3 regions of the Lactococcus sp. NH2-7C genome follow, and region 1 is predicted to be linked to each of the others. Evidence: riboswitches for the same ligand, from Rfam matches in the RefSeq annotation. Region 1 holds a riboswitch; each other region holds the start of a gene.
What was found. A riboswitch is a leader RNA that binds a small molecule or an ion and turns the genes downstream of it on or off. The one in region 1 is predicted to bind magnesium.

Region 1 (10,666 bases):
ATCAATCAGTTAAATGCTGGTTTGACGAATTTTAATGACCAGTTAACTTCTGGAAGTCAAAAATTAACTTCTGGTTTTGCCCAATTTGCTGACGGAGTTAATCAAGCAAACGCTGGCGCTCAACAATTAGCAAGTAAATCAAAAGATTTACAAAGCGGGACAATGCAATTAGTTTCTGGATTGTCACAATTACAAGCGAATGGTTCAACTTTAACTTCAGGTTCAAATCAATTGGCAGGGGGTGCTCAACAAATTTCCTCTGGTTCACAACAATTGGCGAATGGAGGTTCAAGTTTAACAAGTGGGTTGGGAACGCTAAATACAGGTGCTAATAACTTGTCAACAGCTTTAGCCAAAGCTGATAATACTCTGTCAGCAACTAATAATTCTAATGAAAATGCTAAAAAAGTTGCTGCACCATTGAAACTTAAACATACGGATCATGATAATGTACCAGAGAATGGTGCAGGGATGACACCATATATGATTAATGTTGCCCTCTTTATCGGTGCTCTTGCGACAAATGTTGTGATTGGAATTGGTTTCTCAGGTGAAAAATGGAAATCTGGTCGCGAATTTATGTTGGCTAAAATTGGTACGAATGGTTTGGTAGCACTTTTACAAGGAATCATCGTCTGGGGAGCAGTTGCTCTTCTTGGCTTGAGACCAAATCATTTGTGGGAAATGTTGTTGTCAGTACTTTTAATCAGTTTCGCTTATATGGCAATCAATACTTTCTTCTTAACGGCTCTAGGTAAGATTGGTGAATTCCTTATGATTGTAGTTTTAGTTCTGCAACTGGCGACGAGCGCAGGAACTTACCCCTTACAACTGGCACCTAAAATATATCAAGTCATCAGTCCTTGGTTACCAATGACTTATGGTTTAAAAATGTTACGCGAAACCATTGGTTTGAATGGAGCAATTTTACCAGAAGCAATTCTATTTGTGGTTATTATCGCTCTCTTTACTTTCATGTTAAGCTTCTTCAAGAAATTCTCGCGTTTTGCATAAAATAAATTACTGACAGAAAATGTTATGAATAAATTTTTTCTGTCAGTAATTTTTTATCTAGAAATTTTAAAATAAATTTGGTAAAATAAAGCTGTAAAAAGAATTTGACAATTTGGATTTGTCCTAGAAAGCACATTCGTTCAACTTTTAAAGTTTTGCTTTTTATGACAGCCTAAGGAGATAAAATGGCAGATAAATACACAGAAGAGCAAGTGAATGAAATCAAGGACAAAATTCTCTCTGCCCTTGAAAACGTCATTGACCCAGAGCTTGGGATTGATATCATCAACCTCGGATTAGTTTATGAAATTAGCTTTGAAGATAACGGATTTACAGAAATTAAAATGACATTGACAACAATGGGATGCCCTTTGGCTGACCTTTTGACTGAACAAATTCATGATGCTTTGAAAGAAGTGCCAGAAGTTGGTGAAATCAAGGTGAACTTGGTTTGGTATCCAGCATGGACAGTTGATAAAATGAGTCGTTATGCCCGTATTGCTTTGGGAATTCGATAAATATAATAAAAAAACTCCTTAGTCATTAGTGACGAGGGAGTGTTTTATTTATTAAGGAAATTCATTATTCAATTATGAGCTTTTTGTCTGTATATTTTAATCTTTGGTATTTTATTTTAAAAAAAATATTTTTTTTCTTAGTTCTAATTTCTAATAATTTAGTAATAACAAGAGGTTTAATCCAATAAAAAACATTTAATTTAGGTAACTCATTTGTTATTTGACTAAAAGTATAGGTCGTGTTATAATTTTTTTGCTTAGGAAATATTTTGAAAATTTAATTTAAGCAATTTTGGTTAGAGATTTTCTAACCATCGGTAGGTGAGGCTACCACAGGGATACGGGTTGCTGCCGCAGAGTCGTGGAGACACGATGAGAGGGCCAACAGTTCACGTCGAAAAAAGAAGGCGTGAAATAGTGCAACAACATCGCCCTGCGGAGTTAAAGCTTGAACGATACTGGGTACTTTTAGTTCACTTGATAGTGTATCTTATTTGAAATAATACCTTGTCTACGTTCAACCGACGTAGGCAATTTTTTTATTAAAAAGGAGGTGGTGAAAATGGAAGCACAGAATAACAGTGGCTCAGACCCCGGGAGCTGTAGGAAAAAAGATACGATGAAAGTAGATGACCATTTTTATCACTTCAATCTATTCTAGCTCTCTGAGTCGGAGTTGTACAATCAAAATCTACTATAAATCAGAAATTGAGGTACATGCCGATGGAAAAAATATTGACTCATACAATAATAAAAAATAAAAAAATGAGGGAGAAAAAGTTATTAATTAATTTGCAAATAGAAACACTCTTCCAGTTCATTTGGAAGATTAAAAAAAGGGGATTGATTCATGGATAAAAAAATTACCAAAAATAATTTTTTAGATTTATCTATTTTGATTCCTTACTTGATTCTTTCAGCTGTTGGATTACTCATGGTGTTTTCAGCAACTGTCCCCTATCAAATTAACCGGGGGCTATCTCCTTATCGATTGGCAATTTCTCAAGGAGTCTTTATAATTATAAGTTTTGTGGCTTTAATTATTATTTATCGAGTAAAATTAAGAATTATAAAAAATGAAAAGATTTTAAAAATAATTTTTCTAATTATTATCTTGCTGATGATTTATTCAAGGGTTGGCCCTAATACATCAGCGAATGGAGCACATGGGTGGATCCCTTTACCAGGAATTGGAACCATTCAACCCGTTGAATTTGCTAAACTTTTTACAGTTTGGTTTCTTGCTTCTATCTTTTCTAACAAACAAGAAGAGATTGAGAAAAATGATATTCAGGCAATTTTTAAAGGCAATAATCTCGTAACAAAAGTTGTAGGGGGGGGGGCGATTTCCGATTATATTACTAATGATTGTGGAACTCAGTATGCCCAATTTAGGAAATACGGCAATTATTGGACTCTTAGCCTTGATAATGATTGGTGCAAGTGGAATTTCTTGGCGATGGTTTTCAGGTTATGGGAAGATGTTGCTTACGATTAGTCTTAGTTTTTTGCTCTTTCTTTTTATCAGTGGAGGCGATTTGATTCCAGGATCTTATATTAATGCTCGATTTAAAGCATTCGTTAATCCTTTTACTGACTTGGCTTCTTCGGGTCATCAACTTGCTAATTCATATTATGCGATTGTAGATGGTGGCTGGTTTGGAAGAGGACTGGGGAATTCGATTGAAAAACAAGGATTTCTGCCTGAAGCTCATACAGATTTTATATTTTCAGTAATAGTAGAAGAATTGGGAATCATTGGTGGAATTATAATCCTAGCTGTCATCTTTTTCATGATTACCCGAATGCTCTTGGTAGGGATGCGGGCAAAAGATCCATTTAATTCAATGATTTCAATTGGTTGTTCATCTTTCTTGCTGATACAAGTTTTTGTCAATTTAGGTGGAGCAATTGGTTTAGTTCCAGAAACAGGTGTCACTTTTCCCTTTTTATCACAAGGTGGATCCTCATTTTTAATTTCAACTTTGACAGTAGGACTTGTTTTGAATAGCTCAGCTGACGAAAAATTAAAGAGTTTAAATAAGTTATAATTTTTAATAAAAGAAAGAAGTATTCTTGATATGAAAAGAAAAAAAGTCAGGCAGAAGAAAAAAATAAAACGCTCTAAAAAGATGTACTTTGTTCGTTTTATGTTACTTTTAGTTGCTTTAGTTTTGGTAGTTAGTGTGGTTCTTTATGTCCAAGCTGAGAAAACATTAACTAAAACTCATGTAAATACAAAAATAAAAAGTTCTAGTTTATCTGCAAAAAAACCACTAACTATATTGCTCATGGGAGTAGACACTGGAGATAATAGTCGGGGTGGAGCAGACTCATGGAATGGAAATTCAGATTCACAAATTATTTTAACATTAAATCCTCGGACAAAAACAACCACTATTATTTCAGTGGAACGAGATACGATGACGAATATTGAAGATTCATCTGGAGAGATTCAATCTACTCAAAAAATGAATGCTGCTTATCCTTTAGGATTTAATAGTGGTGGGTTATCATCTGCTGTCACTTATGCTATGAAAACCATTGGTAATCAAGTAGGGCTTAATCTTAATAATTTTATGATTGTTAATATGGACGGTTTAGTAAATCTTGTGAATGACGTTGGAGGTGTAGAAGTTGTTAATGATACTAATGGGTCAGATGTCTATCAAGGGACTGATTCAGGTAAAATAACCTTGCCTGGTTCAGATAAAACTGTAGATAGTGGAGCGATTTATATCTCAAATACAGAACCTGAATATAAAGCTTATGTTCCTTATCTTTCAGGAAATCCTAAGCAGTTAATCAACGGAGAACAAGCTTTAGTTTTTGCCCGAGATAGAGATACGTTAGCCAATGGGAATTATGGACGTGCAGCTCACCAACGAGAAGTTATGACAGAACTAATGAACAAGATGCTTAGCCTTAATAATGTTTTTAAATATCAATCATTTTTAAATGATATTTCATCAGATTTTAAGACGAACATTTCGGTAAATCTCGCTAATTTGACAGCACTTATGGCTTACAAAGATTGTCTTAACAAAGTAGTTTCTGTTCAATATCAAGGAGTAAGTCAAATGGTAGATGGTGGAAGTTATGAATTCATACCGAAAAATGTGGATTTGGCTATTCAAAATATAATGAGACAAGCCAACGATGAGTCAGTAACTGATAAGCTTGATCAAAGTGTCATTACTTATGAAAACTATTTTGGAAGTCAAATTGACCAGTATTATATGCCTTCTGCGTCGGTAACTATTAAAGGTAAAAAAAGTGAGACTTATGGAGTGGATACTAAAGGAAGTCTAGTAAAAATAAATAAGAGGAATGCTCAAGACTTTGTTTCAAGTCAAGGTGGAGCTTTAGTCGCTAACTAAAATAAGGAAAAATAAAATAATGTTAACCAGTTGACATTATTTTATTTATGAGATATACTTAACTGGTTAATTAAATTAATAAATGAAAGGATAATATTTTGGCGAAGAAATCAAAAATTGCTAAATTTAAAAAGCAACAAAAATTAGTTGCTAAATATCAAGAGCTTAGACAGGAACTTAAGAAAGAAAAAAATTATGAAGCTCTCCGAAAACTTCCTAAAGATTCTCACCCCAATCGAATGAAAATGCGAGATCGAATTGACGGAAGACCCCGATCCTACATGCGAAAATTTGGTATGTCACGAGTTAATTTTAGAAAATTGGCGCATGAAGGTAAAATACCGGGGGTTAAGAAGTCTAGCTGGTAGAAATCTTTTTGAAAAATCTTATGGGATATGATAAAAATATTTCTTTATTAAATAATTTAAAGAATACTTCGTTTTAATGAATGGAGTATTTTTTCTCTTTTTTGCTTAAGTAAAATTTAAGTCTTAAGTCCGAGAAAAAGTAAGCTTTTTTTTGGTACAATAGATTTATGAATAAAAAATTGAAAGCAATTTTTATTATAGAAATTTTTATTGTATTAGGATTGATTTTTCATGTGATTAGTACACCGCGTATGTGGGTAGTTCTAGCTTTAGCTATTCTCTTTACTGTCTTAGCGACCCGTTCTCGTGCGCGTGTATTACGTATCATAAGTTTCATTTTTTGGGCAATATCGGTAATGATTCTCTTCACAGTGGGATGGTTCTGGTTAGCAATTATCTTCCCTACAATTGCTTGTATCGTTTTTTGGAAAAATAATCCACGAGAAGGAGAAGTAAGAAATTTTTCTTACGAAGATATTTCTCAAGATGAATCTGAGTCAATCATGAATGAAAATCAAAATGATATCATTGATCTTGATGATGTTACTTTTAAACCCTCTGGCAATAGTCTTTCTATTAAAAAAATGACAGGTAATACAAAAATTATTGTTCCTGAGGATGTAGGAGTTTCACTTGATTTAACAACAAATGCTGGGCTTGTAAAAATTTTTAATGAGGCAGCACAAATTAATGCGGGAAATGTTCATTATTTTAGTGAAAATTTAGATCAGGCGGAAAAACGAATTAAAATCAATATCCGTGTTGATTCAGGAAATATTGAGGTGATTAGAGGATGAAAAAATCACTTTTCACAACCTTCTTAGCAGTTTTTAGTATCATCCTTATTATGTACCTTCTTCTATTTATAATGATGAATAGTGGTCAACCTTTAGGGGGGCTAAATACCGCTAATATTATTAGGGAACTTCGAGATAATTTCTATGGTTTATGGATATTTATATCAGTTGCAGGATTACTTGCGCTGATTTTTACCCTTTTTAATCATATTGAAAATATGGCTATTCAACAAAAATTTCAAGATGATATAAAACTTTTAGAGGAAAATCGACAACCTGAATCTCCTGAATTACAAGCTGTTCATGATAAAATTATGAATATGTCAGCTGAACTCCAAGAATTATCTAAGCAAAAATCTGCTGACAAAGCTGAAATTATTGAATTAGAGCGTAAAAGAATTTCACGTGAACTTCATGATTCTGTCAGTCAAGAACTTTTTGCAGCGACAATGATTTTATCTTCTGTTGCTGGTTCGACACAAAATTTGACTAAAGAACAAATCGAAACACAGACACAATTGGTTTTAAAAGTGCTCCATTCTGCACAAAATGAAATGCGAGCGCTCTTACTACATCTTAGACCAGTAGAATTAGATGGTAAGAGTCTAGCAGAAGGGCTGTCAGCACTGACAGACGAGCTCCAAGCGAAAATATCAGCAAATATTACAGTTAAATTGGCTGATGTTGAAGCAACAAGTAATGTTGAGGATAATTTATTTCGGATGGCTCAAGAGATTTTATCGAATACTTTGCGTCATTCGCAAGCCGAACACATTGAAGTTTCTTTAAGAGAATCACTTGGAAACATTTTCTTGAAAATCGCTGATGATGGAGTTGGTTTTGATGTTTCAACCAGTGATAAGACAGCGAGTTATGGTTTAGCCAATATCAAAGAACGAGCTTTATTAATTGGCGGAGATGCCAAACTAATCTCGGCACCAGGTGCGGGGACAACTGTTGAGATTATTATCCCTAAAGCGAAGCCGAGCCTTTAAAAATGATGTATATTTAGAAAGAACAAAATGGAAAAAATTAAACTTTTAATTGTTGATGACCACCAGATGGTACGACTAGGTTTATCAAGTTTCATGAATATTCAACCCGATATCGAAGTGGTTGGTGAAGCTGCTGATGGCGAGTCAGGTTTTTTAAAAACTGAAATGCTTGACCCAGATGTTATTCTCATGGATTTGGTAATGGATCGACTTGATGGAATTGGAGCCACACAAAAGATTTTGGCCAAAAATCCAGAACGAAAAATTTTAATTCTAACAAGTTTTATTGATGACGAAAAAGTTTTTCCAGCTTTAGCTGCTGGAGCTAAAGGTTATATTCTTAAAACGTCACAAGCCGCTGATATCGCATCTGCGATAAGAAAAGTTGCCAATGGGGAAGATGTCCTTTCCGATGCTGTCAAGGAAAAGATTGCTCAACAAAAACATCGAAAACATGAATTATATGATGATTTATCAAAAAGAGAATTAGAAGTATTAAAAGTACTTGCGACGGGACTTTCTAATCAAGAAATTGCTGATGAACTTTTTATCAGTTTAAAAACAGTTAAAACTCATGTTTCTAATATTTTTAATAAGCTTGAGGTTTCAGACCGAACTCAAGCAACAATTTATGCCATTCAACATCACTTAGTTTAAAGTTGAGGAAAAACAAGTAGGAAATATGATATAATTAAGTTTGTACAAATAAAATTAAAGTGAAAAAAAGATGGAAAAAATATTAGAAAAAGCCCAAAAAATAAAAATCATTTTTTTTGATATTGATGATACTTTGAGGGTTAAAGATTCAGCTTTCATGCCGGAATCAATCACTGAAGTTTTTCATAAACTTCATGAAAAAGGAATTATGACAGGAATTGCAACGGGGAGAAATCTTTTCGGAGTTGTTCCAGAAGTTCGGGCCTTAAAACCAGATTTCTATGTCGCAATCAATGGTGCCTATGTTGAAAATGCACAAACAAGAGAAATATTATATAAAAATACATTTTCAACGGAATTAATTGAAGAAATTATTACTTGGTTGAAAAGTGAACAAAGTGAATATTCTTTTGTGGCCTCGGATAGTTTGAAAATTTCAAAATGGGATAAAATTGCTAGCGATGCTATAGGCCCAGTTTATGCAGAACTAGAAGAAAATCCCGACTACTATAAAACAAATGAAATTTATCAAATGTTGACAATTTCGGACCATGATGATCAATTGAAATTACCAGAAAATTTAGCTGATAAAATTCGCTTAGTCCGTTGGCATCCAAATAGTTCAGATATTGTTCCGATGGAAGGTTCTAAAGCAATCGGTTGTCAAAAAGTTTTACAAGAACTTGGTCTAAAAGCTGAGAACATGATGAACTTTGGTGATGGACTTAATGACCGTGAACTCTTTGATTTTGCTGGCCTGTCAGTAGCTATGAAAGTCTCACATCCTGAAATTTTAGAAAAAGCAGATTATGTTACTGATTCTGTTGAAAATGATGGCGTCCTAAAAGCCTTACAAGCCTTAAAAATTATTGATTGAAGCTGTCACTGAAAACCTCTGTCAGTAAAAATTACTGACAGAAATTTATTAATTTATAAAAAGAAAGGAAGGTATTTTTGGAAACAAAAATACTAACTAAAAATATGACTTACCCACAACTTGAACTTGAAAACTACAAAGGTACTACAGCAATTATTAATACTAATCACGGAAAAATGACTGTAAAATTATTTGATAGCCTTGCTCCCAAAACCGTAAAAAACTTTATTGAACTCAGCAAAGATGGTTATTATGATGGTGTAATTTTCCACCGTATCATCAAAGATTTTATGATACAAGGAGGAGATCCAACAGGAACTGGTATGGGTGGTTCTTCAATCTACGGAGAAAAATTTGAAGATGAGTTCTCAATGGACCTCTTTAATCTTCGTGGAGCTTTGTCAATGGCAAATGCTGGTCCTAATACAAACGGAAGTCAATTTTTCATTGTTCAAAATAAAAACTTGCCTTACCCTAAAGATTCACTTATTCAAGGAGGGTGGCCTGAAGAAGTAGCTGAAACATATACTGGTGGTGGAACTCCTCATCTTGATGGCCGTCACACTGTCTTTGGTCAATTGGTTGATGAAGAAAGCTATAAAGTTCTCGATGAAATTGCAGCTGTTCGTGTAGGTGCGCAAGATAAACCAGTCGATGATGTGGTTATTGAATCAGTTGAGATTATCGAGCCATAATATGGAGAAGAAAAGTCCTAAAATTGGTGATATTGTTGAGGTTGAAATCATTGGAATGCAAGATTATGGTGCATTTGTAAAATTTTATCTAGATAATTCATCAAATAAAGAAAAAATTGAACAAAAAGGATTGATTCATATTTCTGAAATTCAATCTGGTTATGTCAAAAGTATTCATGATATTGCTAAAATTGGCCAAAAAGTGATGGCACAAATTATTGATATCGACGAATACAATGGCAAAATTAGCTTGTCGATTCGAAGTTTAGAAAAAAATCCGCAAGTTCATCATATTTATCGAAAAAAACATTTTACTGATTCACGAGACAAGATTGGCTTTAAAACTCTTGCTCAGTCTTTACCGGGTTGGATTGAAGAAAATGAAGCCTATCTTAAAGCAAAAAAAAATGCCCAAAGTGAGGATTTTCTTTGAATGATAACGTATTAAGATATATCAAACGAGTTTTTAATGTAATTACTATCCTTGGCTTTGTTGCTACAATTGTTGGCGGAGTTTACCTCTGGCGTCTTGGGGCATTTCAAAATCAAGCGGTTTTACAACAATTGATTGTTGCACATCGCTTTTTAGGGCCATTGATTTTCCTTTGTATGCAAATTTTGCAGGTCATCGTTCCAATTATACCAGGTGGTATTACAATGGCAGCAGGAGTCATGATTTTCGGGCCAGTTTGGGGTTTTATTTATAATTACTTTGGAATTGTTGCGGGTTCATTTTTACTTTTTCATTTTGGGAAAAAATATGGATCTTCGTTAGCCAAAACATTTGTTAAAGAAAAAACATATAATAAATACATGGCCTGGTTAGAAAAGGGACAAAAACGCTTTAATATTGTTTTCGCGCTCCTCATTTTATCTCCTATCGCGCCAGATGATGCTCTTGTCTTAATTGCAAGTCAAACAAAAATGAGTTGGAAATTCTTCACTTGGAGTATCTTATTATGTAAACCATTGCCAATTCTCCTATATTCTTATCTTTTGATTTTTGGAGGAGACCTTCTTGGGCACATTTTATAAAATACTGAAAGTGCTTTCAGTGTTTTTTTATTGGAATTTTTGAGAAAGAATGCCCAAATCATCCAAAAAAATTGTATAATAGAATGGATTTATGATTTTAAACAGAAGTCACCTCAATAATAAAATTGTTTTTGTAAATTTGAAGCAAAAGTTAGAACTAAGTGATAGCAAATTGCCCCAAATAAATTGCCAAAACAAGATTAAACTGACTGGAGCTAGTTTTGAAAAACAAGAAAGCAAATAGATTTACATTTGATTCACGAATTGATTATGGGCTAATTTTACCTGCCTTTATGTTAATATTAATTGGGCTTTATGCTCTTTATGTAG
Region 2 (10,666 bases), 360 kb from region 1:
CAATAAGGGAGTATTTTTATTAAAATAAATTTCTGCAATTTCATCAATTTCATTTAATTTTTCTGTGGCAAATGAAAAATGTTTAAGAATTTCTTTTGATAATTTTGTCTCATTTTTTACTGTTACTGGAACGTGTTGTAAAGAGCAGCTTGTATTAATTACGATATTTTCTACTTCATCTAATGCAGCTAGTAGTTCAAGTGTCTTTTGATAATTATTACGCCAAATATTCTTTCCATTTACTAGTCCTGCAAAAAGTATTTTCTCTTTGGGAAAACCGTATTTTTGAATAAGAGCTAAAGAATCTCTTCCTTCTATAAAATCAAGACCAATACCCTCAAAATTAAGATTTATTATTTCTTTATAGCTATCACGAATATCTCCAAAATATGTTTGAAGAAGTATCTTAAGGTTGTTTTTACTCTTAAGTAGTTCTTCATAAATACTCACAAATAAATTTTTTTCTTCTTCAGTTTGGTCTAAAACAAGTGCTGGTTCTTCAATCTGTAACCATTCTACTCCTAGTTGATTAAGTTCTTTTAGTAGTGTTTGAAAAGCTACAACAACCCCAGATAATACTGTATCTTTCGTGGCTCCTGACTTGTAATCTGCTAAAACTAAAAATGTATATGGGCCAATAATTGTTGGTCTAGTTTCAAATCCAGCAGCTTTTGCTTCCTTATATTCATTTAATAATTTTGAAAAATTTGCTTTAATAATCGTATCTTTATTAATTTCCGGAACTAAATAATGATAATTTGTATTGAACCATTTTTTCATTGGTCTTGCTTTTACGTCATTTTGTTTATCTTGGAAACCACGCGCTAATGCAAATAAAGTATCTAGTTCATTTAATTCTAAATTTTTATAAGACTCTGGAATTGCACCTAGAGCGATTGATAAATCTAAGGTTTGGTCATAGAAAGAAAAATCATTAGAAATAGGTAAGTCAATTCCAGCTTCTTTTTGACTTTTCCAATTTTCTAAACGAATTTCTTTAGCCACTTTTTGTAATTCTTCTTCTGTAATTTCTTTACGAAAATACTTTTCAAGAGCAAATTTTAATTCACGGTTTGAACCGATGCGTGGGAAAGCAATAATTGATTTTTTCATAGTCATAGTCTCCAATTTTTAATAGGTCTATATTATCAAATTTAATAAAACTTTAATAATACATTTTTAATATGATGACCTATAGTTTTAAACTATAGGTTAATCAGAGAACAATAAAAAGCCCAAGTAAATTTCTTGGACTTTTTGTATTTCCTTATCTTCTTCGCATTAAGTGAATTTTATCCTGTAAAAAAGGTGGAATAACAATTGAACTTTCTCTATCTTCTTTAATAATTATTGATTTATCTTCTAATATATCGATTACTTTAATAAGATGTGGAAGAGAAATTTCTAATTTTTTGAAAAAATTTTTTCCTTCCTCCTCTATCACAGTAACATGGTAGGTCTGCTCAATTTGTGCCTCATCAAGCGTTAGTTCCACTTCGTTTTTCACCCAAAATGATTCTGTAGGAATTTCTGAGCCGTGAGGGTCAGTTGCTGGATATCCCATTAAGACATATAGAGATTCAATCAACCTAGGCGATGAAGCATGTTCTAAATTTTCGGCTTCATCGTGTACTTCCTCCATTGTATAACCAACCTTTTCAAAAAGAAAAGTTTCCCAGACCCGATGACTCTTTAAAATAAATCTCGCTTCATGCTTCCCTAAGTCTGTAAGTGATACCCCATAATAAGGTTTATGGATAACAAGTTCTTTTTTGGCTAATCGTTTAATCATTTCAGTGGCGCTTGGTGATGATACTGATAATTTTTGAGCAATGGCATTAATACTAACAGATCCATTATTTTCATTTTTTAGGCTATATATTGCCTTTAGATAGTCTTGTTCATTTTTTGATGTTTTCATTTTTTCACCTTACTTTTCTTGATTTAATTATAGCATAGACTATACCAAAGTAAAATAAAAGTGGGATAAATTATCACCACTTTTATTTTTTATTTAAAGTAATTCACCGTATTTTGAAACAAATATTTTTTTAAATATGGTGACAAGCATCATATACATCACTACTGTTAAAATTAGCCATGGGAAAAAGTTAATTGGTAAAGCCATTAAACCAATTGAATGTCCAAAGCTTGTGAATGGAATGATTGTGAGTCCAATGATTCCCATGAAAGTTAAGATTGTTAATGGAGCCGAAGCACGACTTTGTAAAAATGGAATTTTAGGAGTACGAATCATATGGATAACCAAGGTTTGAGTCCACATTGATTCAGCAAACCAGCCAGTATGGAAGAGCGCGATAAATCCAATATATGCTGTACTTCCAGGAACAAGAGAGCTAAATGGTCCAAATGTCGCTGGACAAATCACAAAGAACATTAGGAGATAAGTTGTAATATCGAATACGGAACTGGTTGGTCCAATCCATAACATGAATTTACTTACAGAACTTGCATCCCATTTTCTTGGAACAACCAAATATTCTTCATCGACATTATCCCAAGGAATAGCGGTACAAGAGAAATCATAGATTAAATTAAGTAAGAGAATATGAATAGATAACATTGGGATAAATGGTAAAAATGCACTAGCGATTAGAACTGAGAACATATTACCAAAGTTAGAACTTGCTGTCATTTTTATATACTTAATCATGTTAGCATAGGTTTTTCTTCCTTCAATAATTCCTTTTTCAAGAACCATTAAATCTTTTTCTAACAAAATTACATCAGCTGACTCTTTGGCAATATCTACAGCACTATCTACTGAAATTCCAACGTCAGATGATTTCATTGCTGCTGCGTCATTAATACCATCTCCCATATAGCCGACACTATTGCCTGAATTTCTAAGTGTTGTTACTATTCTGGCTTTTTGTTGAGGTGATAACTTAGCAAAAACAGAAGCTTCCTTGGCAACCTTTGCCAATTCATTATCATCTAATTGGTCGATATCAGAGCCTAAAATAGTTTTATCAACTGGAAGTCCTACTTGTTTGCAAACTGAACGAGTAACTTTATCGTTATCACCAGTCAAGATTTTAACTGATACCCCATATTTATTGAGTGCTTTGATTGCTTTTGCTGTAGATTCTTTGGGTGGATCTAGAAAGGCAAGATAACCCATTAACACCATTTCAGATTCATCTTGAACCGAGAATGTATCTACTGGTGAAGGATTTGTTTTTTGAGCGACTAAAATCACGCGCATTCCTTCTTCGTTAAGTTCATCAACTTTTTTTAGAATATATGCTCTGAGTTCAGGAGTTAAAGGAACAACATTTTCCTTATCTTCAACCAAAGTACAGATGTCTAACATTTCTTCAGCTGCACCTTTAGTAATCATTTGAGTTTTTGAAGTCGCTCCATTAGTATTATTGCTTTTTACTACAACACTCATCCGACGTCTTTCAAAATCAAAAGGAATTTCATCAACTTTTGTATATTTACTACTTAGACCACCCAGTTCAGGATTTTTATCTTGCTTGGCTTCGGCTCCTTCGATAATTGCCAAATCCATTAAATTTTTTAAACCAGTTTGGTAGTAACTATTCAAAAATCCATGTCTTAATACTCGAATATTTTCTTGCCCATGAATATCTAAATGACGCATTAATACTACTTTATTTTGTGTTAATGTTCCAGTTTTATCAGTGCAGAGAATATTCATTGAACCTAGATTTTGAATAGAATTTAGGTTCTTGATGATTGTTTTTTCTTTTGACATTGTGACTGCACCTTTTGCTAGGCAAGTTGTCACAATCATTGGTAACATTTCTGGTGTTAAACCAACAGCAACTGCTAAAGCAAATAGTGCGGCTTCCATCCAATCACCTTTAGTGAAACCATTGATCAATAAGACAAATGGAACCATAACTAACATAAAGCGAATAAGGACCCATGAAACTGAGTTAACGCCTTTTTCAAAAGTTGTTTTAGTTGAGTCTTCGGTTACACTTTTTGCCATTTCACCAAAAATGGTCGCATCTCCAGTTGCAATTACAATTCCATAAGCACTACCAGAAATGACATTTGAACCCATGAAGGCTAGGTTTACTGATTCTGTGATTGAATCATCTTTTTCATCAGTAGCTAAATCTAGTTTTTCTACTGGTTCGCTTTCACCAGTTAAAGAGGCTTGGCTGATAAATAAGTCTTTTGCTTGAATAATCCTAAGGTCTGCTGGAACCATGTCTCCAGCTGATAGATGGATAATATCGCCTACGAGAACTTCTTCAATAGGAATCTCTTGACTTCCTGATTCTAATCTATGAACGTTTGTCGTCGTCGTAATCATTTTTAAGAGATTCTCAGCAGCATTTCCACTTCTAGTCTCTTGAACGAAACGCAGAATTCCTGAGATTAAAACCATTGTAGTAATGATAATGAGTCCTTGGGGATTTTTCTCACCAGGAGCTGCTAAGATAATATCCGTAAAAGCTGAAACTAATGCTAAGACAAACAATATAATGGTAAAAGGATTGATGAACGCTTGATAAAGCCGTTTAATAAGTGAAGTTTTTTTACCACGCGTAATCGTATTATCTCCATATTGTTCACGAGAGATTTCTACTTGTTCTTCACTTAATCCTTTATTTGATGTTTTAAATTTTTGAAATAGCTCCTCTTTTGTAGAAGTTTTTGCAAATTCTAATCTTGCATTTATTTCATTGTTATCTACAAATGTTGTAGCTCTTTTTGTGTTTTCGAGTGTTTTTCTAATTTTTTTCATTGGTCTGTACCTCATATTCTATAATATTTTTGTCTGTACAGTCCCAAACGTTAGGCACTTTAAAGAAGGTGATAAAAACGGAAAGCTGCTCTTATCACGTTAATTATCTGCGGCCTATCAGGCTCGGGACTATTAATACTCTGGGATTCCATTTCCGTTTTCACCTCCTTTTTAAATATAAAAAACCTTGCCTACAAAACTTAAACGTAGGCAAGGGAATAATTCCAAAAAAGATACCACTACTATAGAGCGAATCAGTTACAAGCTATCGTTCAAGCTTTAGCTCCGCAGGGCAATGTTGTTGCACTATTTCACGCCTTGTTTGTCGACGTGAACTGTTAGAACTGTTAGCCCTCTCATCGTGTCTCCACGACTCTGCGGCAGCAACCCGTATCCCTGCGGTAGCCTCACCTACCGACGATTATGTCATAGACATAACCTTTATTATTATAACTGACATATTCTTTTTTGTCAATCTTTTTTATTTTTAATTTACTATAAACTCTGTTGCACCATTCATTGCCCAATCTTTTGATAAAAATAACGAATTATCAATATGATAGTTGACCTTGCTTGGTGTCTTCATGAATTTTTCAATCGCTTTGTCTGTGGCTAACCAACCTTTAGTACCAAAGTGGACGGTATCTCCAGAGGCATAAGGCGTGTCATACATATCTGTTAAGTCAGCAATTTGATAAAAGCCTTGGCTGCGCAATTGTGTTTTAATTTTAGAGCTGAAATTTTCGAGTGTTGCTTTTGATACTCCTGTGTAAGATGACCATGAGCCATTTACTGGTTGGATAACAAATAAAACGTCATTATTATTTTTTGCAAATACGTTCAAAAGTTGTTGGAAATCCTGATACTCTGGACTTTCTAAATAGGAAACATGCTTTTTAAAATTTTCAAGATGTTTGTATTTAGATTTTATTTTCTTATCCCAAACTTGGTTATTGATTTGAAAAGGATTGTTATTTGAACTATGTTTTCCTTGGTCAACTGCTAATTTTTCTAAGTTTTCAGAGGTTGGATCTTGGGGTAATTCTTTAGCAAACTTATTAATTTTTGGCGTAAGTCCGAGAGGTTGTGCCGTGAATTGTGAAACACTTGAGAAGAGTAAATCTTCTTTTCGCCAAAATTGAAGATTGGTCGCCACAGTCATTTTTTGTAGAGTGGTCAGTGGTTTTTTATCTGCTAGACGTTCTAGAGAATTATAAATCGTCTCTTCAGATTTAAGCGATCTAAATCTTAATAAATGTTTTGCAAGTTGGGTGGTGGTATTTGCTTTAGGGTCTGCTTCTTTTAACCAACCGTAAATCTCACCTTTGGATACAAAGTTTTTCAATTCACTTTCAACAATTCCTTGTTTTGAAAACCATTGTGGACTAATGACAAAAACAATTTTACGATTTTTTAACTCATTTGCCACAGAGTTCATGTAGAAAAAGTGGGTTAAAGTAGTTGTTCCTGGTTGTCCTACTAAAAATGGTGTAAAACCAGAATTGTATTTTTTGAAATAGGCACTTGGGTGAAAAGAATCCACATGTTCCATTTCTGATGAACCAAGAACTGGTAAAAACTCGGGGTCTGAATAGGCTTGTTTTTTAATTGAATAGCCTGTAAAGCTTGGAGTATTTAGTGGTGATTGAGCAAATTTAACAAGTTGGTCTTTTGAGTATTTCATACCAACATTTATTGGGAGAAATATCAGTAAGCCAACAAGGGCTAAAGCTGCAATTAATGGGCCAATGGCTCTAAAGATTTTAATTTTCATCCTTTTTTTCCTGAACACGTGCTGCTATTTTATTTGCTGTATTCCAATCTTCACGGTCCATTTCTGATGGTGGAAGACTGATATCAAAAGCACCTTCTAATTCAACAATGAGCATGATGGCTCTCATTGAATCAAGAATTCCTTCTTCAAACAAATCCATGTCTAAGTCTTCACGGAATTCGTCTGTGCCTGATACGGTTTCGATAATATCAAAAATTTGTTCTTTCATTTTTCTTTCTCCTAATGTTTTTTTATAGTATGCCTAACGACTTTTAGAAGTTAGGAAGTGGGAAATGTGGATCTATGCAGTGCATAATAATGTAATTTGGTATTCCTGAGAAGATCAGGAAACTGATAAATACTAGATTAAATGTAATGAAGATGCTTATAGCACTTGTCCATTTATTATCTGGAATTTTCCAGTTTTTACGCTTCTTCAGACGTTTCCATGCGTCATAACCAATCATTAACATGGCGTGGTAAAAACCATAAAGGATGTAATACCAAGTTAAACCATGCCAAAATCCCATGAGTAACATATTTGCAAGGTAACCAATATTCGAGATAGTTACCATATTTTTAGACCATTTTTTGACCATGAATGTTTTCACTAATCTCATGAATACAAAGTCACGGAACCAAAAACTCAAGGTCATGTGCCATCTTTGCCAAAAATCGTGAATATTTTTAGCTAAGAATGGTTTGTTAAAGTTATGGGGGAGGTCATATCCCATTAAATTGCTGACACCAATAGCAAAGAGCGAGTAGCCAGCAAAGTCAAAGAATAGGTAGAGGCCATAAGCATACATTGATGAGGAAACATTCAAGAAGCTTGGATGTATCGTTGCAGAGATTGCAATACCATGTAGCCAATATTGGTCAATCAAGTATCCAATGATGAATTTATAAAGGAAACCTTGGAAAATTCTAAAGACTCCTTTATTTAATAAATCAAGGTATTTCTCAGTGACAACTGGCGCTTTGAGTTCTTTAACAAAACGGCGGAAGCGGTCAATTGGTCCTGATGAAATCGTTGGATAGAAATAGAGAAAGTAAAGAAATTCTTTAAGAGGAACAGCTTTAATCAGTCCGTCTCTTATTTCCATAATCATGGCCACTGTCTTAAAACTAATGTAAGAGATTCCTAAGAATCCAAGAATCGAACCTGGTCCTGGTCCTGGATTAAGCAGCGGATGCACTTTGACAATCACTAATGGCAAAATAGAGAGCAGAATGATGAGATAGAAAACAAAACTCTGATTCTTGTTTTGTTTTACTCTGTACCACTCGTAAAATTTAACAATAATAGTTTGGAAGACTCCGAAGCCGATTAAAGCCCAAATTGTCACTGTTCCTGAAAATGTCAGCCAAAGAAAAGCGATAGTCAGTAAGACTTGATACCACATGAGTTTTTTGCCCAGAAGCTGGGCGATAACGATAGGAATTAAAGCAAATCCTAAAATCAAGAAGTAAAAGGGTGTTGAATAGGGTTGCACTAGTTGCCACCTCGCTCTTTTTGGGCGAGTGCCTTGCGGTCAACTTTGCCATTTTGATTCAATGGGAACTTTTTAAGGTAAACAAACTTAGTTGGCATCATGTAATCCATAATTGTTTTTGAAAGTTCAGCTTTGAGTACTTTAGTGAAGGCGCGTTCGGCTGCACGGTCTTCAAATGTTTTTTCCGTTTCTAAATAAGCAATTAACGCGGTGACTTTATGCTGGTCATTCGTTTTCGGTAAGACTACTGCTTTTTCAATCTCTTTTAAGTTTTGAATATTGGCTTCAATATCTTGAAGTTCAATACGGAATCCGTTAAATTTAACTTGAAAATCAATTCGTCCTTGGTAACGAAGCATTCCGTCAGCGGAAATTGAACCGGCATCTCCTGTATGATAGGCGGGTTTGCCGTCCACTGTGAAAAAGGCTTGCTCAGTTTTTTCTGGATTTTCAAAGTAACCTTTGGCTACCGAATCACCAACAATGATGATTTCCTTATCCATAATTTTTAAGTCAACACCTGGTTTGGCAAAACCAATTGGAACACGATCATTTTCTGTCAGTAATTCTTTCGTAATTTTTACTGATGAAATGGCTCCTGTTGCTTCTGTCGGACCATAAGTATTATAAATATTTGCTGACGGAAAAGCTGTCAGTAATTTTTCTGCTGTTTTCTTTGTTAATTCTTCGCCACAGAAAATAAATTGAACTAATTGAGGGTGTTCTTTTTCAGTGAACGAGGGGTCCAATAAGCAAATATCAACAAATGATGGTGTTGAAATCCAAGTATTGATGACCGTTTTATTCAAACGTTCAAAAAGTAATTTGAAGTTTGTTGTTTCGTCACGTGAAAGAGAAATTAATGTTCCGCCAGTTGTAAGACTTGGGTACAAGCTGAAAATTGATAAATCAAAGCTGTAAAGGGCTTGTGACAAGATTTGATTATTTTCAATTTTCATAAAATCATTGTTCATCCAATTGGTGAAAGTCACAAGATTATCATGACTGACTTCAACACCTTTTGGTACCCCTGTTGTTCCAGAAGTATAAATAATATAATTGCTGTCATTTCCAGAAACTGCTTTAGAAAAATCAAGTGCTGGAAGTTTGTCAGTCAAAATCTGGTCAGTAAGTTCAACTGAAATTCTGTCAGTAAAAAGTGCTTCAAAATCTGCTGACAGTTCAACTGTTGTAAGTACTACCGCTGGTTTTGCCGCTGTTTTAATCATTTCTGTCCGCTCAAATGGAGTGTGAGCATCAACAGGAATATAGGCGTGACCAGTTAAATTTGTCGCAAGCATAGCTGCTAAAGTGATAAAATCGTTTTTACCGAAAATCAAGATTGGACGCTGATTTAAATTGCGTTCATTGATTTGTTCTGAGATATGTGAAACCGCGGCAAATAATTGACGATAAGTAAATTTCTGCTCACGCTCAGCAAGTACGATAAGGTCTGGTTCATTTTTTGCAATTTCAAAAATTTGTTCTAATAATTTCATAATTAACCCTCTAATGATTGATTCTCTCTAAAATTCATTATAAATAAAGTGCGCACCGCCAGTATGACTGTAGGAATAAAGATAGAGTAGAATTAATATAGTTATAAAGTAAAATATTGTTTTAGCCAAAAATAGACGAATTTCTTTTTTCTTGTCCATTGGAACTCCTTTTATCTATAAAGTAATAAGAGGTTTTTAGAATAGTCCGTTAATCTCATATCATTTATTACTCTGATTATAACATTTATTAAGGAAAAAAAACTTACATTTGTGTAAGTTTAATTTATATAATCAAAAGAAAACGTAATCATTTTATTTATTGTATTTTTAAGGGGTACAACTTCTTTTTTAATTAATTTTTTGCTTAATTTTTTGAACAATTTTTTTGGCATTTTCGGCTGCTGTCAGCAAAGAAATTACCGCAATTCCGTTCAGACCAATTTTTGAGAGCTCTGTCAGTGAATTTTCAGTAATTCCGCCAATCCCAACGATTGGCAACTGATTAGACAAGAGCATTTTTCTTAAATGATTAATCCCAATTGGTTCTGCTGCGTCGGATTTACTATTTGTTGGATAAATCGGACCAATTCCCAAATAATCAGCCCCACTTATCTGAGCAGCTTTAAGTTCTTCATCATTGCTGACGGAAAGCCCTACCCACATTTCTTGGCCAATCAGCTCGCGAATTTTACTGACAGATTCATCTTCTTGTCCAACATGAATCCCATCTGCTGACAATTCACGCGCTAATTTAACATCATCATTTACAATAAAAGAAACAGCCGATTCTTGGGCTACCTTTTGTAACCTTTTTGCTACTTCAAATCGTTGATTTTTATTTTTATAAATTGTTCCCTTATCACGAAATTGGTAAACCGTAATTCCACTTTTAATGATTACAGAAATTTGCTCAATAGCATCATCTATTGAAAGGTTTGGAAAATCTTGTGGCCCAGCAATAAAATACAGCCTCAAGTCTAAAATTTTATTTTTCATTAATTGTCACCCAATGATTTAATGGTCCATGTCCATGACCAACATTTATTGTTTGTGAAATAGCTTCAGTAATAAATAATTTAGCTTTTGGCATCACCTCTTTTAAATCTTCTCCTAAAGCTAAATGAGCTGTAATATAAGAAGAAAGTGT
Region 3 (10,666 bases), 870 kb from region 1:
CCTTTACGGTAAAGTTTATATCTTTCAGAACTTGTATATATTTCTTTGATCTTTCTACTCCATAATCTTTGCAGAGTGAAGTGACTTTTATTAAATTTTTCTTTTCCATTCTTATTTCCTCCCTTTTTAATAATGGAATTTTTCTCTAGCATATTTGTAAAGTGGTTGCCAAACGAATATAATACACAATCCTACTACAGCACACATCGCCAAGGTACCAAGTGCTGATTTATCCTTAATCCCATCATTCACAGCAATATATTGCCCTAAACCGGTAACATTTATTGTTTCCTTACCCCACTGCAGGCTTTCCGCTGCTATATCTGCATTCCATGCTGCTCCCGCCGCATTTATGATAGCTGTTATCAAGTATGGAAACATTGATGGAATGAGATAGCGAGTCCACCACTTAAACTTGGATAATGGGAAAATTTTTGTGACTTCTTTTATATCATCTGGTATTGCTAAATACCCAGCAATAACATTGAAAAAGTAATACCATTGACAACCAACCATGATTAGCGGCAAAATCCACCACTCAAGTTGCTTATACCCTAAACTAATAAAAATTACTATGAATGGAGTATATACGTTTGAAGGAATTGACCCAATAACTTGTCCAATTGGTTGGATAAAGCTTAAGCGTATTTTGTTACTTGCAACCCACACCCCGAGAGGTGTAAAAATCGCTGCTGCTATAAGCATTGCTAATACTACCCTCAATGTAGTTAAAATCATTAAGTGAGGGATCATTGAAAAATCTTCATGGGGTAGGAATCTATAAAGTTTAATAGCAGAGATAACAACCGCATATCCTAACAGGATATACCAAATAATTGAAATATATTTTTTTACTTTCCCTAGATATTTAAAAATAAGATTTATCCTAAGAATATACCAAGCTCTAGGTAACTTAAAAATCCAGAAATCTTTTATTTTTTGAATCCATTTCACTAATATTTTTCCAAAATTAGATGGTTTTACTAAATTGTATACAATTGATTTTGGAGGATTACCTTGAGTTGTTCCTTCATCATAACGATAATAATAAGTAGCTTTAACCAAAGGTTGAAAAACTAAGAAATTTAGTATGACGACATTAATAATTAAAGCAATAACAGCGAAACCACAAGCTTTAAAGTCTGCACGATCTAATGCAACTTGAATATAAGAGCCAATTCCTGGCAAAATTAAAGTTTCAGACTTAGGGATTGCGACGGTAACCTGTTCACTTGCAACAATAGCAAACCATGCTGCTGACTGAGATATGACAAGATTCCATAATAGGCCCGGAATTGAATATACAAATTCAAGACGCCAAAATTTTTCCCAAGCATTATATCGAAATTGTGATGTTACTTCTTTCAAATCTTTGGGAACTACTTCCATTATTTGGTAAAGTGACAACATGATGTTCCATGCTTGTCCAGTAAATACTGCAAAAATGGCAAGCGCTTCAGCTCCCATTACATTACCTGGATATAATCCAAGTAAAAATGCAGTAGTAAATGTCATGAACCCTAATAAAGGAACTGATTCTAAGAAATTGACCATCGGCAAAATAATTCTTCTTGCAGTTTTAAACTTAACTGCCAATACACCACAAATAACAGAGAATAAAATTGACCACATCATTCCCACAATCATGCGAAACATTGTTCGCATTGAAAAATAAGCAAGGTTTCCAATAGATAAAAAATCGTGCATTTTCTTGACATCATCCACTGAACTTTGAGACGGTAACGATGAAAGGGGTTGGTTAATTGTTATTTGCGTCACAATAAGAATAAATGCAAACAAACAAATAATACCAATTAAAATAAAATCACCCATAATAGATTTTACTTTTGGTTGTTTTGTATCAAGATATTTTCTTCTTGACATAAAAAGCCTCCTTTTCATATAAAGGGAGGCTCTCAAAATCAATAGATTATTAGTCTATTTAATCACGACATTTGAGTTTTGGCTTTCTGAGACGTAAGAAATGATATTTCTAGTTATCTTGGAAAAGCCTTGATTCGACTAGTCCTGCTTTACCCATTATTGTCTCTCGACAGTTTTGAGCGATAACCTATGTTCTTCAGAGTAACCTCACCTAATATGATTAGTTTTTATTTACTACAAAAAAAGTATAGCACTAGCTATACTTTTTGTCAAATTAAAATGGGCATCCTATGTAAATTTCTTTTTATTTCAAATTTGAAATAAATTATTTTGAAAAAAATTTTAAAATTAAATCGGGGACAATCCGTGTTCCTGCTCCAGTTTTGACAAAGTTTTCCACATTTTCAAGTGAAGTAATCGTGGCTTGTTTACCAGTATTTTCGACAAAAGCGACAGCTGCTGCCACTTTTGGTTTCATAGAACCTGGCGCAAAATAACCTTCTTCTAGATATTGATGCATTTCGCTAACTGGTACTATTCCTAGAGCTTTTTGATTGGGTTTACCAAAATTTAAAAAGACATCACCGACAGAGGTAAAAATAACTAGTTCATCAGCATCAACAAGTTCTGCTAATTTTGCTGCCGAAAAATCTTTATCAATTACCGCTTCGACTCCTTGATATCCCTTATTTTTTTCAATAACAGGAATCCCTCCGCCACCAGATACCGTGACCAAAGCTGATGATTCTAACAATGGTTTAATTGCGTTAGCCTCAACAATTTTGAGAGGTAAAGGTGAAGGAACTACTCTTCGGTAACCTCGTCCAGAATCCTCAATCAATTTCCAATCTGGATATTGAGTCTGAATATTTTTAGCCTCTTCTTGGCTATAAAAGGGCCCAATAGGTTTTGTCGGATTTTTAAAAGCCTCATCATTAGCATCTACTACTGTCCTTGTCACTACAGAAACAAAAGGAACTTCAGACATTCCATTATTCGCAAGAGCCTCTGTAAAAGCTTGGGCCATCCAATAACCAATTTGTCCTTGAGTCATAGCAACAGCTGTATCAAGTGGCATTGCCGGATTTTTAACTGAATTACTTTCAAGTTGTTGCAAAAGCAAATTACCAACTTGAGGTCCATTTCCATGAATGATAACCATTTCAACATCATTGTCTTTTATTAAAGGCATCAATTGTTCGGCAGTCTTATTAAGTGCCATAGATTGTGCTTGCGCTGTAGGGTCGCTAGTTAAAATAGCATTCCCCCCTAGAGCAACTACAATACGTTTTGCCATCTTCTGTTAAATCCTCTCTACACCTTATTTGGCTTTAGGCTGTTGTTGAGTAATACAATGGATATTTCCTCCACCATAAACTACTTCAACAGTGTTTACACCAACTATTTCACGGTCTGGAAACATCTCTTGAACTTGTTTTAATGCTAGAGCATCATTTTCATCACCATATTGTGGTACGATAACTCCTTTGTTTGTAATTAAAAAGTTCATATAAGAAGCAATACAAATATCTCCATCTTCACGTGGCATGGTTCCTTCAACTGTATCAATTCTAAATTGTTTTTTAATCGTTACATTTTTAGCTGGACAAGTCAATTTATGAACTTTAAGTTGGCGTCCTTTAGCATCTTTCATTTGGCTCAAGCGTTTATAGGCATCTTGGGCAGCTTCATAAAAAGGTGATTTCTCATCATCAGTATAAATACATGCAACTTCCCCTGGTGCTACGAAGCAAGCAACATCGTCTACGTGACCATTTGTTTCTTCTGGGTCAATTCCATCCCCAAGCCAAAGAATTTTTTCAGCATTCAGATGTTCTTTAAGTTTATTTTCAATGTGCTCTTTGCTCATGTGAGGATTGCGTCCTTCAGACAAAAGGCACATCTCAGTGGTCAAAACTGTTCCTTGACCGTCAACATGGAATGAACCTCCTTCAAGAACAAAGTCATCGGTCCGATAAGAGTCAACACGTTCTAATTCACAAACTTTTTGTGCCACTAGATCATCTTGGTCCCAAGGAAAATATAGACCATCAACAAGTCCACCCCAAGCATTAAAAGTCCAATCATTTGCTCGAAGTTCACCCTTATCATTAATAACAAAACTTGGCCCACAGTCACGGACCCAAGAATCGTTGTTAGAGACTTCAAGCACACGTACATCAGCGGGTAATTGATAACGAGCATTTTGATATTGCGCTTGTGAAACTAACATTGTTACTGGTGTAAATCTACTGATTGCTTTAGCGACATTAGTAAAGGCAACCTGAACAGGTTTCGCTCCATCACGCCAGTTATCTGGACGTTCGGGCCAAATCATAAAAATTTGATCTTGAGCTTCAAATTCACCAGGCATCCGAAAACCATCTTCTTTTGGTGTTGTACCAATAATACGTTTTGCCATTTTTTCTCTCCTATTTTTTTATTTTTTTAAATTTAATAATTAATTCACCAATCACAATAAAAATAATTGCGCCAATTGTAATCGGTAATTGTTCTATCAATGATGCCTTATCATATTGTAAGGGGATGGCTGTAAAAATTAGTGATATGATAATAATAATCATTGGTAAGGCCATGTATCCTTTCAAGATTCCGTCACTACCACTCACTCTAAATGGACGTGGAGTGTCAGGGTCAATCTTACGTAATTTATAAAATGCGGGGAAAACCGGAATATAACTCAATAAAAATAGAACCAAATTTAATGAGAAGAATGACCAGAACAAATCTTGATTGGGTAATAAAGGCGCAATCACTACAATAAGTGTAGCTACAATCCCATTCATCAAAGCTGCACCCCAAGAAATTCCATTAGAAGCACGTCTTTTCGAAAAGAATTTAGGCATGTCACCATTATCAGCGGCATAACTAGCAATATTATTAACTCCTTGCGACCAAGAAACCATATTACCCACTAAAGTCAGCATAAACAAGAAAGCAATTAAACTAATGAACCAACCTGTTGGTGTACCTAGCATCACTTGGAAACTATCTACTAATCCCGAACTTGTTGATAATTTATCGGTTGGAATGGCAACACCGATTCCAAAGGCCGAAAACATATAAATCGCTGCAATTACAATACCACCAATGATGATTGATTGTGGGATTTGTTTCTTAGGATTTTCCATACTGTCAGCAAAAGTACAAATGACTTCAAACCCCAGTAAGTTAAAAATGATTACTGAGATAAATGATAGACTATGCAAATCAAAACTTGGAAGTAATGATGCTAAAGTATAATGGTTTGCTACTCCCTTAGTCAAAGCTGAATAAACTCCTAAGGCTCCTAATGCTAATGCTAAGAATACCTTAATTACCGCGCCGCCATTTAAAATCCAAACGCTATCACTTACTGGATATAAACTAATCAAAACAATAACCCAGATGAAAATTAATTCAATTAATAGCGAAATACCTGTGTTTAATTGAAAACCAAATATTGTATGCAATAAATCAGGACAAAGTACAGCAAGTGAAGCCATCCATAATGGGAAGTTTACCCAATAAAACCATGAAGCACGCGCTCCCCAACGATGTCCAAAGGCTTTTGTAATCCAATCATAAAGTCCTCCTTCACCAGTATAAGTTGTTCCGAGTTCAGATGTAATTAGACCATAAGGTAAGAGAAAAGCAATGATGAGAACAATCCACCAAAAGAACTGCGAGTTACCAATAGCAGCAACCGGTGCTGCTGCTTCGGCAACAAAAACAACACAAATGACAGAAAGAATAGCACTAAAGAGACTAAATTTTTTCTTTCCATTTTCCATAAATGATACACTTTCTTATTTGGCTAAGTAAGCCTCTAACTCAGCCTTAGCTTTCGCTTGTGCTTTCAAATCATAAGGATTTTTTTCAGCATAATCAGACATCAACCAAACAAGGAGGGCACGAATTGAAGTCAAGCGATTTTCGGCTTCGTCAAAACAAATTGAGTTTGGACCATCGATAACCGCATCAACAACTTCTTCCCCTCTTGAAGCTGGAAGACAATGCATAAATTTTGTATGTACTCCCGCTTTTGCCATCATCTCAGGTGTCACTTGATATTTAGGGAAGAAAATTGCTAGACGTTCTTCTTCTGATAGTTCTGCATCATACAAACCGTACCAAACATCTGTATAAAGGAAATCTGCACCGACAATTGATTCTTCATCGTCTGTTACTTCATAGGTACCACCAGAAACCTCACAATTTGCAGCTAATTTTGCTTGATGTTCTTCATTAAGTTGGTAGCCTTTAGGTCCAAAATGAACAAAGTGCATTCCCATTTTAGTTGCGATTAGACCTAATGAGAAACAAACTTGAGTCGCATCCCCGACAAAGACAACTTTACAATCTTCTAATTTTTTACCGGCTGGTAAATGTTCAATCATTGTAGTCAAATCACCGACTTCTTGTGTTGGGTGATTATAGTCTGACATCCCATTAAGAACTGGAATTGTTGTATGTTTTGCAAGGTTATTAACTGATTCATGACGATCAACACGTGCCATGATGACATCAAGCAATCTAGAAAGAACTGTGCTTGTATCTTCTATTGTTTCATGACCACCGAGTTGAATTTGACCAGGTGCTAAATATTCTGCATGGCCTCCTAATTGAGTCATAGCTGTTTCAAAGGAAACACGAGTACGAGTTGATGTTTGTTGGAAAATCATTCCTAATGATTTGTTTTTAAGAAGTGGTGGATAGTAGCCATTTTTAATCGCTGCTTTGATTTTTAAGCCTAGTGTTACAATATCAAGAATTTCTTCTTTAGTGTAATCTTCTGTTGTGATGAAATCACGTTTGTTTGTTGTTACCATTTCTTTATTCCTCCTGAATAAAATAGTTATTTGACTCCCCTCTTGGGAACGTTTTCAGTATATCAAGAGCAAAAATATAAAACAATCAACTCTAGGATTTAATCTTTTATAAAAGCCGAAAACCCTTTGATAGCAAAGGGTTGAGTAAAAAGGTTTAGGAAGGTTTAGAACTATTTTAACCGCTTTCTTAATCAAAATAAAAATAAACTCCATTAAAAATGGAGTTTTAGGATTATTGAGTAAGCTCTGATTTTTCAAACGCTTCCCAGACTTCGCAAACTTCTGAACGTTTTTCAACTTGTAGTTTTATAAAAATATTGTGAGTGTGGGTTTTGACTGTTCCTAGAGAAAGATATAATTGATTGGCTATTTCTTGATTGTGTTTACGTTGAAGGAGAAGTTCAAGAATTTCTCCTTCCCGTTGAGTGATTCCATATTTATCCATAAATCTCTCAAAGTAATATTCATCTTTTTCAAAATTACTTACAGAATCATTAGTCTCATTTTTTTCATTTCTGATATCAATGACAGCTACTTCTTCGTTGCCTTTTTGATAATTGGTTAGAAAAAATTTAATGGCAATAAGGCAAAGTGCAATATGAAAAATGTCTTCTGAAACATTTCTATTATGGATTTTAAGCATATTTGTATGATAAATATCTCTATAATAAATAATAAAGGTATCTTCCACTACTATAGCTAATCCCAAAGTTATTGCTAGGATCCCAATTAATTTCGTATATTTTCCTAAACTGCTTTTAGGAATCATTTTTCGATTATGGCTTAATAAATAAATTCCAAGATAGACCGTTAGTAACTGACTTGGAAAATAATAGAGCCAGACCTTTAGTGCTGAATTTGCCATAAAAGGAACAACAATAAGCCATAAAGCAAAAGCAATATAAATACCATATTGATAAGTTTTTATTTTTTCTTCAAATAATTCGGTCACTAATTTTAAGGCAATACCAAAAGTTGCCAAGTAGTAAATTGTTTCAATAATGGGATTAACCATAAATTGCCGATTATAGTCATTGGCAAATATTTGAAAAGTTTCGGACATGGTCACTATTAAACCATTTAAAATAAGGAGCAAAAAATAAAGACTTACCAATAAATAATTCTTTTTTCGTTCTTTTAGATACAAACTTAGAGAAAGTGACATCAAGATTGTGTATAAAATTGTCAAAAAAGTAGTATAAATATAATTAAACATCATTGGATTAGACCTACTTATCTTATTATCATACTCATATCATATCATAAAAATACAAATTTATAATTTATTTATAAGGCATTAATCTATAACTAAGGAGAGAAAATTGTCATTATTTTTCTCATATGAATATTTAAAATTAAAAATTACTAACAAAACTGTTAGTAATTTTCTTTTTACTGACCAAGAAGTTCTTGAGCTTTCGCTTTATATTTTGTCATATCAATTGAGAGTCCTAAACCACCATACATATCATAAGCATTCTCCCAGTCATTATTAGCCGGAATAGTTGTTGACTTTATGCCATTTTTCATATCTAGAAGAGCTGTAATTCCTTTAGTTAAGAAAAATGAATTTGGAATATTCGTCATTGTAACTGCTCTTGTTGTTCCCAAGGCACTTGAAGCAGTAAACAATGAGAGCGGATTTTTCATTTTAGACATTACTGTTTCTAAAACTTGTTGTTGACGTTTTACTCGTCCATAATCTCCCTCGTCATCATGACGGAATCGGGCATAATTCAAGAGCATTCGTCCATCCATTTTCTGAGTCCCTGGTTTAATCATCATGAATGTCCCACCACCATCAGGATAACCTAAAGCGGCTGCTTCTTCAGCTGTCAAGTCTTTGTCACTTGAAACTTTTCCTTCAGTTGCAGCTAAATCATCAGGAACAGGTACCGCAGCAAGATTCTCACCATTCACAGTCGAAAATTTTGCATCAATTTTTAGGCCAGTTGGGAACAATGAATCAATAATCGTTGCAAAACTTGAAAAATCAACGACTGCATAATATTGACAGTTAATGCCAAAGTTATTTTTCAATGTCTCACTCATCAAATTCACACCCTGTTTATTGTATTGTTCTCCAATTGTAAAGGCAGAATTTATTTTTGAATCTGGTGTATTACTTGAGCCGACATCAGGAATATTGACAAGGGTATCACGCATAAAGCTCACGATTTGTATTTGATGATTCTTACCATTAACATGTAAAACCATAATAGTATCAGTATGAGCAACTCCTGATGATTGCCATGGTCTTTGGTCTGCTCCTAACAAAAGAATATTTACAGAACCGTCCGTATTTTTTAAACTTGTGAACTTTTCTTGTTTAGCGACGCTTCCCTCATGTTTAACGCCCCTTTGATATCCATATACAAAGAAACCAATCATGACGGCAATAATCAAAACAATAATTGTTAATATTGTTCTTAACCAATGACGTTTTTTCTTCTTGCCAGATTTAGCTTTTTTAGAAGATTTGTTTTCTTTTTTTAATGATTTATTTCTGTTGTTTTCCTGATTTGAAAAACTTTCTCGCGTATTTCTTCGACTAGCATTCCTACCGTTAGAAGAGGAAGTACTTTTTTGAATGCTTTCTGGTTCGTAATCGGAATATTCATATTCTGGCTCGACGTATTCTTCAAATTCCTCGAAATTTTCGGGTTCAGATTGATTTCCAGCTTTTTTTAGTTCATTGAGTAAGTCATAGTACTCTTGACGCTCTCGGATTGTGAGATAATTGATGTTATGTCTCAAATATTCTAAGCGTTTATACTTTTTTTCATTCATTGTTATATTATTATATCAAAGTTTGATAATTCCTGCAAAATCTTACCAATCTTTAGACTATCTAATAATTAAAAAGAACTCATTTACATGAGTTCTTTAGCCTTATCTTCAATAAATTGAACAATTTCATTAATTGTTTTTCCAGTACTATCAAGTAATATTGCATCTTCTGCTTGTTTCAAAGGAGAAATTGCTCTTGTGCTATCTTTTCGGTCTCTTTCCGAAATTTCAATTTTCAAACGCTCAAGATCGGTTGGAATTCCTTTAGACAGATTTTCTTTATAACGTCTTTCAGCTCGTTCATCAACTGAAGCAACAAGGAAAATTTTCAAATCTGCCTTTGGCAAAACAACTGTTCCAATATCACGTCCATCCATGATAATTCCACCGTTTTTAGCAATTCTTTGTTGTTCTGCAACCATGAATTCACGAATTTCGGTCATAGCTGATATTTTAGAAACGGCATTTGTTACTTCATTCGTTCTAATCACTTCTGTAACATTTTCAGAGCCCATTAAAACTTCTTGACCTTTTTGACCATTCATAAAAGAAATTGGATTTCTTTTAATAAATTCAATGATTTCTTTTGCATCATTTGTTTCATTTTGCAAGGAAACAAAAGTAGCTACTCGATACATAGCACCCGTGTCCAAATAAATTAAGTCAAGATTTCGTGCAATAATTTTAGCAACTGTTGATTTTCCACTTGACGCTGGACCGTCAATTGCAATTTGAATCTTTTTCATAGAATCTCTTTATTTACCTTATTTCCTATTTTAGTTCAATTTTTACTGACAGAATTATGTAAAAAGGCCTGTCAGTGATTTTTTTATTTTAATTTTAAAACTTGTCCAGCATGGATAGCTGATCCATCAGCATTATATCCATCAGCTGTAATTCCATTCAAACTAGCAATCGTTGCCCAGGGAATCCCTGTCTTAGCTGCAATTGTACTTGGATAATCTCCGGTAGCAATTGTATAAGTTGTTCCAGACTCAGCGCTACTGCTAGATGAAGAGGCAACTGTACTGCTACTAGCAGGGGGAGTCGCTTCTGTTGAAGAAGAGGCCGCGGCTTGACTGGTTGATTCTTCGGTTTTAGCTACTGATGAAGATTGATGAAAACTTTTTGCGATACTAGCTGTATTTCGTACTTGATTA

Region 2: linked by a shared signal. The riboswitch ahead of mgtA (magnesium-translocating P-type ATPase) and the one ahead of QJV49_RS12240 (FtsW/RodA/SpoVE family cell cycle protein) in region 1 are both predicted to bind magnesium.
Region 3: linked by a shared signal. The riboswitch ahead of QJV49_RS03455 (ABC transporter permease subunit) and the one ahead of QJV49_RS12240 (FtsW/RodA/SpoVE family cell cycle protein) in region 1 are both predicted to bind magnesium.

Annotation. Positions count from the first base shown of each region.
Region 1 covers NZ_CP124538.1:2,452,698-2,463,363, forward strand. The annotation lists gene QJV49_RS12230 (YhgE/Pip domain-containing protein) at 1-1,014, shown strand, start outside; gene QJV49_RS12235 (metal-sulfur cluster assembly factor) at 1,200-1,532, shown strand; M-box (ykoK) riboswitch at 1,839-2,000, shown strand; partial or broken gene QJV49_RS12240 (FtsW/RodA/SpoVE family cell cycle protein) at 2,383-3,583, shown strand; gene QJV49_RS12245 (LCP family protein) at 3,614-4,912, shown strand; gene rpsN (30S ribosomal protein S14) at 5,011-5,280, shown strand; gene liaF (cell wall-active antibiotics response protein LiaF) at 5,448-6,077, shown strand; gene QJV49_RS12260 (sensor histidine kinase) at 6,074-7,072, shown strand; gene QJV49_RS12265 (response regulator transcription factor) at 7,100-7,729, shown strand; gene QJV49_RS12270 (Cof-type HAD-IIB family hydrolase) at 7,800-8,606, shown strand; gene QJV49_RS12275 (peptidylprolyl isomerase) at 8,711-9,301, shown strand; gene QJV49_RS12280 (CvfD/Ygs/GSP13 family RNA-binding post-transcriptional regulator) at 9,303-9,734, shown strand; gene QJV49_RS12285 (TVP38/TMEM64 family protein) at 9,731-10,336, shown strand; gene QJV49_RS12290 (FtsW/RodA/SpoVE family cell cycle protein) at 10,558-10,666, shown strand, end outside.
Region 2 covers NZ_CP124538.1:221,437-232,102, forward strand. The annotation lists gene metE (5-methyltetrahydropteroyltriglutamate--homocysteine S-methyltransferase) at 1-1,113, opposite strand, end outside; gene QJV49_RS01060 (metal-dependent transcriptional regulator) at 1,268-1,921, opposite strand; gene mgtA (magnesium-translocating P-type ATPase) at 2,015-4,750, opposite strand; M-box (ykoK) riboswitch at 5,007-5,176, opposite strand; gene dltD (D-alanyl-lipoteichoic acid biosynthesis protein DltD) at 5,238-6,524, opposite strand; gene dltC (D-alanine--poly(phosphoribitol) ligase subunit DltC) at 6,514-6,753, opposite strand; gene dltB (D-alanyl-lipoteichoic acid biosynthesis protein DltB) at 6,797-8,020, opposite strand; gene dltA (D-alanine--poly(phosphoribitol) ligase subunit DltA) at 8,020-9,519, opposite strand; gene QJV49_RS01090 (teichoic acid D-Ala incorporation-associated protein DltX) at 9,547-9,678, opposite strand; gene thiE (thiamine phosphate synthase) at 9,868-10,515, opposite strand; gene thiD (bifunctional hydroxymethylpyrimidine kinase/phosphomethylpyrimidine kinase) at 10,505-10,666, opposite strand, start outside.
Region 3 covers NZ_CP124538.1:726,240-736,905, forward strand. The annotation lists gene QJV49_RS03450 (ABC transporter ATP-binding protein) at 1-109, opposite strand, end outside; gene QJV49_RS03455 (ABC transporter permease subunit) at 127-1,884, opposite strand; M-box (ykoK) riboswitch at 1,941-2,110, opposite strand; gene arcC (carbamate kinase) at 2,210-3,181, opposite strand; gene aguA (agmatine deiminase) at 3,206-4,306, opposite strand; gene QJV49_RS03470 (APC family permease) at 4,317-5,678, opposite strand; gene ptcA (putrescine carbamoyltransferase) at 5,694-6,716, opposite strand; gene QJV49_RS03480 (LuxR C-terminal-related transcriptional regulator) at 6,949-7,779, opposite strand; gene QJV49_RS03485 (LCP family protein) at 8,109-9,512, opposite strand; gene cmk ((d)CMP kinase) at 9,590-10,252, opposite strand; gene QJV49_RS03495 (SAG1386/EF1546 family surface-associated protein) at 10,336-10,666, opposite strand, start outside.